DNA from 2 places in the Paraburkholderia sp. EG304 genome. Region 1 is predicted to be linked to the other one. Evidence: predicted binding sites of a transcription regulator. Region 1 holds the regulator's gene; the other holds the start of a gene.

Region 1 (4,209 bases):
CCGCGGCTCGTGCGGCGCTGCAGCCACCACTGCAGCGTGTTGATCAGCAGCAGCATCAGAAACGACACGACCAGCATCACGACCGCGAGCGCCGTCGCACCCGCATAGTCGTATTGCTCGAGCTTCGTGATGATCAGGAGCGACGTGATCTCCGACTTCATCGGCACATTACCGGCGATGAAGATCACCGAGCCGTATTCGCCGAGCGCGCGCGCGAAGGCGAGCGCGAAGCCGGTCAGCAGCGCCGGGAACACGGCCGGCAGCACGACGCGGCGAAACGTGAGCCAGCGCGACGCGCCGAGGCACGCGGCCGCCTCCTCCTGCTCGCGCTCGAACTCCTCGAGCACCGGCTGCACCGTGCGCACGACAAACGGCAGGCCGATGAACGTCAGCGCGACCAGCACGCCGACCGGCGTGAACGCGATCTTGATGCCGAGCGGCGCGAGGAACTGGCCGATCCAGCCGTTACCCGCATACACGGCCGCGAGCGAAATACCGGCGACCGAGGTGGGCAGAGCGAACGGCAGATCGACGACCGCATCGACGATGCGCTTGAACGGAAACCTATAGCGCACCAGCACCCACGCGACGAGAAAGCCGAACACCGCGTTGATCAGCGCGCCGCCGAGCGCCGAGAAGAACGTCAGCCGATACGACGCGAGCACGCGCGGCGACGTGACCGCGCGCACGAACTGGTCCCAGTCGAGCGTCGCGGTCTTCAGAAAGGTCGCCGCCAATGGAATCAGCACCACGAGGCTCAAATAAGCCACCGTGATGCCGAGTGTCAGGCCAAAGCCGGGCAATGCGCTCGGCTTGCGGAAAGTCAACGTGGTCATGCTGGATACTCGTTCATGGTTGATGCTCGCGGTTGTTCGTTTTGCTGTGTTGCCGTACTGCGGTGTTGCCACCCTGCTGGCCACCGGACCCCGGTTAGCCGAAAGCGCGCCCACTGGGCGCGCTCTTTTGCCTGTGCCTGTGCTTCAGGCCGTGGTTGTTACTGCGGCTGATAAATCGAATCGAACACGCCGCCGTCCGCGAAATGGGTCTTTTGCGCGTTGGTCCAGCCGCCGAACGAATCGTCGATCGTGTACAGCTTCAGCTTCGGAAACTTCGCGGTCAGATCGGCCGGCACCTTGTTCGATCGCGGACGATAGAAATTGCGTGCGGCGATCTCCTGGCCTTCCTCGCTATACAGGAAGTTCAGATACGCGTCCGCCAGCTTGCGCGTGCCGTGTTTGTCGACGACCTTGTCGACCACCGCGACCGGCGGCTCGGCCAGAATGCTCGCCGACGGCACCACGATTTCGAACTTGTCCGGGCCGAACTCCTTCACCGACAGGAACGCCTCGTTTTCCCACGCGATCAGCACGTCGCCGATATCGCGCTGCACGAAGCTGGTGGTCGCGCCGCGCGCGCCCGAATCGAGCACGCCGGCGTTCTTGTACAGCTTGCCGACGAACTCCTTGGCCTTCTGGGCGTTGCCGCCCGGCTGATGCTCGGCGTACGCCCAAGCGGCCAGGTAGTTCCAGCGCGCGCCGCCCGAGGTCTTCGGATTCGGCGTCACGATCGACACGCCCGGCTTCACCAGATCGTCCCAATCCTTGATGTGCTTCGGGTTGCCCTTGCGCACCAGAAACACGATCGTCGACGTGTACGGCGATGCGTTGTCCGGCAGACGCTTCTGCCAGTTCTTGTCGACGAGCCCCTTGTTCGCGATCGCGTCGATGTCGTAAGCGAGCGCAAGCGTCACGACGTCGGCCTGCAGACCGTCGACCACCGAGCGGGCCTGCGCGCCCGAGCCGCCGTGCGACTGCTTGAAGGTGACGGCTTCGCCGGTCTTGGCCTTCCATTCCTTGCTGAATGCCTGATTGATGTCCTGATACAGCTCGCGGGTCGGATCGTAGGACACGTTCAGCAGCGTGGTGTCGGCGTGCGCGACACCGCTTGCGCCCAACATGCCGAGCGTACCCGCCGCGCCGACGGCAAGCGCCGTGATCAGTTTTCTGGTTCGAGCCGCAAGCCCCGTATGCCGATGGTTCATTTCAGTTTTTCTCCGCGTGATGGTCCGCTGATAAGCGTCTGGTGTCGTTTTGCGTCGCGGTCACGTGCACATGAGCGCCAACCCGGAAGCCAGTCTATCGAAGGGCTTTCATCATTAAAAATAATGTTTCCTCATTTTTTAATGCCCAAAAGTGGTAACGGCAGACGCGCCGGCTGTTCCGACGCCGAAAACGCCGCCATCTCGCCGATAAACGACGCCCCAGCGCGCCCCTTGCGCCGAACTTAAAGTAAAGCTTGAAATGCGCCGAATACTGTATAAAAATACAGTCACCTGTTCATACATACAGTGGCCATGACAAAACTCACCGCACGACAGCAGCAGGTTTTCGATCTGATCCGCCGCGCGATCGAACGCACCGGCTTTCCGCCCACTCGCGCGGAAATTGCCGCCGAACTCGGTTTCAGTTCGGCCAATTCCGCGGAAGAGCATCTGCGCGCGCTGGCGCGCAAGGGCGTGATCGAACTGGCGGCCGGCGCGTCGCGCGGCATCCGCCTGCTGTCCGGGCAGGAGGATGCGCCGCACCAGTTCACGCTGCCACATGCGGGCCTGATGCAGTTGTCACTGCCGCTGATCGGCCGGGTCGCGGCGGGTAGCCCGATCCTCGCGCAGGAACATATCTCGCAGCACTACGCGTGCGACCCGGCGCTGTTCTCGAGCAAGCCCGACTACCTGCTGAAGGTGCGCGGCCTGTCGATGCGCGACGCGGGCATTCTCGACGGCGACCTGCTCGCGGTGCAAAAGCGCAGCGAAGCGAAAGACGGCCAGATCATCATTGCGCGCCTTGGCGACGACGTGACGGTCAAGCGTCTGAAGCGCCGGCCGAACGGCATCGAGCTGATCGCCGAAAACCCCGACTACGACAACATCTTCGTGGAAACCGGCAGCGCGGATTTCGCGCTCGAAGGGATCGCGGTCGGGCTGATTCGCCCCAGCGAGTTCTGATCCTTCGCTGTTGCCGGAACGCTCGCGCCGGTTTGTCCGACCCAAGCCGCATTAACGCCCGCATTACGCCGCGCATTTAAGCTGCATCGTCTGGAGAGACTCATGGAACGCCTTGCCCGTCTGCTGCCTTTTCGCCAGTTCGGCCGTCTGCGCCATCTGCGCAAGCTCACGCCTTGCGCGCCGATCGAGGCGCCCGCGGCGCGCACGCCGTCGCTGTTCGACGTGACTGCCGAAGCTTGCGGTCTGCCGTCGTCGTTGCCGGCGTTTGCGCGCGTATCGCTGAATTCGGCGCTGAATATCGCGGAGCCCGCGCGCCGCGCACCGGTGCGGGTCTATCATGGACCGTCGCGACTGATCATGGTCGGCACGGTCGACGCCGTATGCCGTATGATCGATCGTTGCATAGCCGACGAAGCCAACGTGCACGGCGCGGTGTTCGAAGCCTGAGCGAATTCTGAGCACGCATGCAATAAGCACTTCGGATGTTCAGAGATTCGCGTGGGATGGGATCGTTTCGACCTCGCCGTGGTCGACGTTAGATCATCACTGACGTGGAGTCCCATTCGATGACCATTCCGAAACGCACACAGGGCAGCGCCACCCGGCCGCTGCTGATCACGCTGATCGTGGTGATCGTGATTGCCGCGCTGGGGTTTATTTACGCGTCGCCGTATCTCGCGGTGAACAATCTGAAACGCGCGGCAGACGCGCGTGACGTGCAAACCGTCAATCAGTACGTCGACTTCCCCGCGCTACGCGATAGCCTGAAGCAGCAGGTGGGCGCGATGCTGACGCGCCGACTCGAGGCGGATGCCGGCAACAAGATGGCCACGATCGGCGCGGTGATCGGCGTGACACTGATCGGCCCGCTCGTCGATGCCTATGCGACACCCGACGGCGTCGCGGCACTGCTGAACGGCATGCCGCCGCGCGGCACACCGGGCGAGCAACCGTCCGCCCCACCAGCCGCGGGCGGTGAAGCGCCGGCCGCACCGTCCGCGGGCGACACCCCCACGCAGGCAAGCGCGCCGCCGCCCGGGCGTCAAAGCACGGCCGGCTACCGGAGTCTCAACGAGTTTGTGGTCACCTACCGGCGCGGCGAAGGCAACGCGAACTATTCGGCCATCTTCCGTCGCGAAGGTCTGGTCACGTGGAAGCTCGCGGCGATCAATCTGAACGAGTGAGGTTCAAGCCGTGAACTGAAG
Region 2 (4,209 bases), on a different contig from region 1:
GATGAAACGGGTGCGCGACGCCCACACATGGCGGTCGCCCAGATGCGTCTGGTTGTGCACGTAAAAGCGCTGCGGCACGACGATATGCAGGTCTTCCTTCGCGCGCGTCATCGCCACGTAGAGCAGGCGCCGCTCCTCGTCGATTTCCTCGTCGCTACCGGTGCCCAGATCGGACGGAATGCAGCCGTCGACGCCATTCAGCACGAACACGTTGCGCCACTCCTGGCCCTTCGCCGAATGGATCGTCGACAGGATCAGGTAGTCCTCGTCGATCAGCGGCACGCCGGATTCGTCGCTAGTGGCGTCGGGCGGATCGAGCGTCAGTTCGGTCAGGAAGCGCTCTCGCGACGGATACGTGCCCGCGATGCTTTCCATCTGCAGCAGGTCCGCGTGACGGATCGCGGCGTCCTCGTGATTGCGCTCCAGATGCGGTTCGTACCAGCGCCGCACCATCTCGAACTCGGCGGGCCACGGCGTTTGCCGGCCGTACACGCTCGACATCAGCTTGACGAACGGATGCCAGTCTTCCTGCGCCCTTGCGGGCGCCGCAAACGCGGCCAGCACACCGCCCGCGGTCGCGACCGGATCGCCGCCACCCGCGCGCGCGACGATGTCGTCGAGCACCTTCGCCGCGGTGGCCGGACCGACGCCGGGCAGCAGTTGCACGACGCGAAAGCCGGCGACGCGGTCGCGCGGATTCTCGGCCCAGCGCAGCACCGCGAGCACGTCCTTCACATGCACCGAGTCGAGAAATTTGAGCCCGCCGAACTTGACGAACGGAATGTTGCGGCGCGTGAGTTCGATCTCGAGCGCGGCGCTGTGATGCGCGGCGCGAAAAAGCACCGCCTGCGACTTCAGCTTCACACCCTGCTCGCGCGCTTCGAGTACCTGCTCGACGACGTAGCGAGCTTGCGCCGCGTCGTCGGCGACCGTGACGAGGCGCGGGCGCTGCGCCGACGCCTTGTCGGTCCACAGATTCTTCGTGTAGCGCTCGCTCGCGAGTTCGATCACCGCGTTCGACGCCGCGAGAATCGGCTCGGTCGAGCGATAGTTGCGCTCGAGCGTGACCTGCTTCGCGGGCGGCTCGAACTGCGTGGGGAAATCGAGGATATTGCGCACGGTCGCGCCGCGAAACGAATAGATCGACTGCGCGTCGTCGCCGACCACGGTCAGGCCGCGGCCGTCCGGCTTCAGCGCGAGCAGGATCGACGCCTGCAGGCGGTTGGTGTCCTGGTATTCGTCGACCAGCACATGGTCGAAGCGCGCCGACAGATCGGCCGCGATGCTGGGCTCGGCGGCCATGTGCGACCAGTAGAGCAACAGATCGTCGTAGTCGAGCACGCTCTGCTTCTGCTTGGCGTCGACGTACGCGGCGAACAGCCGGCGCAGATCGTCTTCCCACTCGCGACACCACGGAAACGCGCTGTCCAACACCTGGCCGAGCGATGCGCCGGTGTTGACGACGCGCGAGTAGATCGCGAAGCAGGTGCCCTTCGCCGGAAAGCGCCGCTCTTTCGCGGACAGTCCGAGATCGTGGCGCACGAGGTTCATCAGGTCGGCGGAGTCTTCGCGGTCGTTGATCGTGAACGCGGGTGCGAGGCCGATCAGATCCGCGTATTCGCGCAACAGCCGCGCGCCGACGCTGTGAAACGTGCCCGCCCACGTCAGCCCTTGCGCGAGCGCGGCGCGTGCACCGACGGTGGTAGCCGCGGCGCCGGTGATGCGTGTCACGCGGCGGGTCATTTCGAGCGCCGCGCGGCGCGAAAAGGTCAACAGCAGGATGCGCTGCGGATCGGCGCCCTTCACCACCAGATTGGCGACGCGATGCGCGAGCGTGTTGGTCTTGCCGGAGCCGGCGCCCGCGATCACGAGCAGCGCGCCGGGCAGCGCGTCTGGCGTGTCGGTCCCGTATTCGACGGCTTCGCGTTGAGCGTCGTTGAGCTTGGCGAGCCAGGCGGCGGTATCGAACGACGGAGCGGATTCGGCGACGGTGGACACTGAGCGGTTTTTAACGGGTTGGATGGGTTTTCAGGATGCGACGCATACTGTATATCCATACAACCCCATGCGACAAGCGCCCCTTTTTTGGGGTGCCTGCGCGCCGGTCCAAACCGCCCGCTACTGCTTCTTCGCGTCCTTCACGTTGGCATCAGCGGCGGCCTTGTCGGCGTCGGCCTGCGCGTCGGTTTTGGTCTTGTCCGCCTTCGCCTGGGCGACCGCGGCTTTCTTGTCGGCCTTCGCCTGTTCCTTCGCGGCCTTCTTGTCCGCGTGCGTGGCGGGTGCCGAAGCCGGGTCCGCGGTCTGCGCGAATACGGCCGATGACAGGCAAGCCGCGATCAGCGCGGCGTAAATGCGATTTCGGCTGGAACGGTCGATGTTCATTTTGAATTCTCCATGAGGCACAGCTTGCAAAGTGACAGACGCCTGCGGCGGGCGAGCCTCGCCGACCCACGCGCCGCGGCATCCTGCGGGGCTTAGTGCTTGACGTCCGCGCCGTCGGCCTGCGCGGCAGCCTGCCCTTCCATCTCCATCTTCATTTCGTTATTGGCGCTCTGTTTGTCAGCCTTCTGGTTCAGCTTGGCGCCGCGCACCTGCTCCTTGTACTGGTCCTTCGCGGCCTTTTGCTCCGCCTTCAGTTCCGCTTTCGAGGACTTCTTCGCCGCGCGATACTCGGCGTTGGCCTTCGCGTCGGCGTCGCGCTTCTGCACGAGCGGGTCGGTCGAGCCCGAAGCCGTCAGACGTGCCGGCGGCGGCGCGGCGACGCCTTGCGCGGCGGGCGCGCCCGGGACTTGCTGCATGCCTTGCGCCGAAGGCGGCACCTGCATGCCCTGGGCACCGGCCGCCGACGGCGGCGCCATCCCGGCGGCCCCCTGGCTCTGGATCTGCGCCTGACCGCCGATGCCTGTTGACGGCTGCGCGGTCTGCGCGACGGCGGCCGTCGCGGCAAAAGCAGTGAGGGCGGTACCGATCAGGAGCGTACGAATCTGGGTCATGGCAATCCTCTCTAGACTTAGTTGTGACTCGGGCGGACTCTCTGGCGTCGTGAAGACTGAATGGTCCACGCGCCCCGCCAGGTCTGTGCGTCGCTGGATGGGTGGCCGGGGAGCGATCCCGGAGTACCAGCGGGCTTTGCTGCTGAGGTGCACTTTAGGAGTGAAATCCATCCGGTGCGACCAGCGTTACGGAACGTTTCACTTTCCGACAACTGAATAACATCTACTTTCATTTGCTTGCGTGATGGCTCGCTGGATGCATCCGGAACAGGCGCGACGGCCCCGAGCCGCCGCGCCGCCGTGCACTTGCTTTATGATGCGAACCCCCAACGCGACCCGTGCCCAAGGTGCAAACGCCATGCCCAATCTCAATTTCACCCTGACCGGCGAGTACGTCGAACTGCACAATCTGCTGAAGATCACGGGCCTCGCGGATAGCGGCGGCTCCGCGAAGATGATGGTCGCGGACGGCGCGGTGATGGTCGATGGCCGGGTCGAGACGCGCAAAACCTGCAAGATCCGCGCGGGCCAGGTCGTGCTGCTCGGCGATACGCGGATCGCGGTCCACGAAGGCTGACGCCACTCCGGAAATTCGCAGGACGCCGCGCACCGGAACTGTGCGTTGTCCATCGACATCGCCCGGGCGAGGCAATAAGCTGTCGGTTTCGACAGGTAAACGACGGACCGCGCCACTGGCGAGGAGTCGGCTGACCGGCTCGTCGCCGCGCCGCGGATTGTCCCCGCCCGCTGCGCCGCCGCTCCAACGCCCGTCGGAGCGCGGCGCGATGCAATGCGGCGCCGCTCGCGCCCGCCTTTCGCTGTCGCCACTGCTGTTGCCACCGCAGTGGCCAACTTTCGCCGCCAGGCATTCGATGACTCAACCCAGCTTCGCCCACGCGGCCAGCCGGCCGCCGACCCTTTCCCGCCACGCGGCCGACACCGCGCGGCTCGCCGCGCCGCTCGCGATCGCGCAACTGTCGCAGATGGCGATGAGCGTGACGGACACGATCCTGCTCGGCTCGCTGGGCCCCGACGCGCTCGCCGCAGGCGGCCTCGGCGCCAACCTCTTTTTCGTCGTCGTCACGCTGCTGCAAGGCGTGCTGACCTCGGTCAGCGTCAGCGTCGCGCACGCGCGCGGCGCGCAGGACGACGGCCGCGTGCCGCATATCTACTGGACCGGTTTCCTGCTTTCCGTGCTGCTGGCGGTGCCCGCGTT

Evidence for each region. The regulator LexA, encoded in region 1, represses DNA repair genes until DNA is damaged. The targets are predictions, from matches to a motif close to ACTGTATNNNNATACAGT.
Region 2: a site for LexA is predicted at 2,045-2,062, ahead of ACLFKU_RS14860 (ATP-dependent helicase). Genes of this name have one in related genera too.

Annotation. Positions count from the first base shown of each region.
Region 1 covers NZ_JBKGUA010000007.1:233,872-238,080, forward strand. Annotated here, with positions in the region: gene cysT (sulfate ABC transporter permease subunit CysT) at 1-836, opposite strand, end outside; gene ACLFKU_RS11775 (sulfate ABC transporter substrate-binding protein) at 995-2,041, opposite strand; gene lexA (transcriptional repressor LexA) at 2,354-3,004, shown strand; gene ACLFKU_RS11785 (hypothetical protein) at 3,107-3,451, shown strand; gene ACLFKU_RS11790 (DUF2939 domain-containing protein) at 3,571-4,188, shown strand.
Region 2 covers NZ_JBKGUA010000010.1:154,468-158,676, forward strand. Annotated here, with positions in the region: gene ACLFKU_RS14860 (ATP-dependent helicase) at 1-1,998, opposite strand, end outside; gene ACLFKU_RS14865 (hypothetical protein) at 2,119-2,382, opposite strand; gene ACLFKU_RS14870 (hypothetical protein) at 2,475-2,993, opposite strand; gene ACLFKU_RS14875 (RNA-binding S4 domain-containing protein) at 3,352-3,570, shown strand; gene ACLFKU_RS14880 (MATE family efflux transporter) at 3,866-4,209, shown strand, end outside.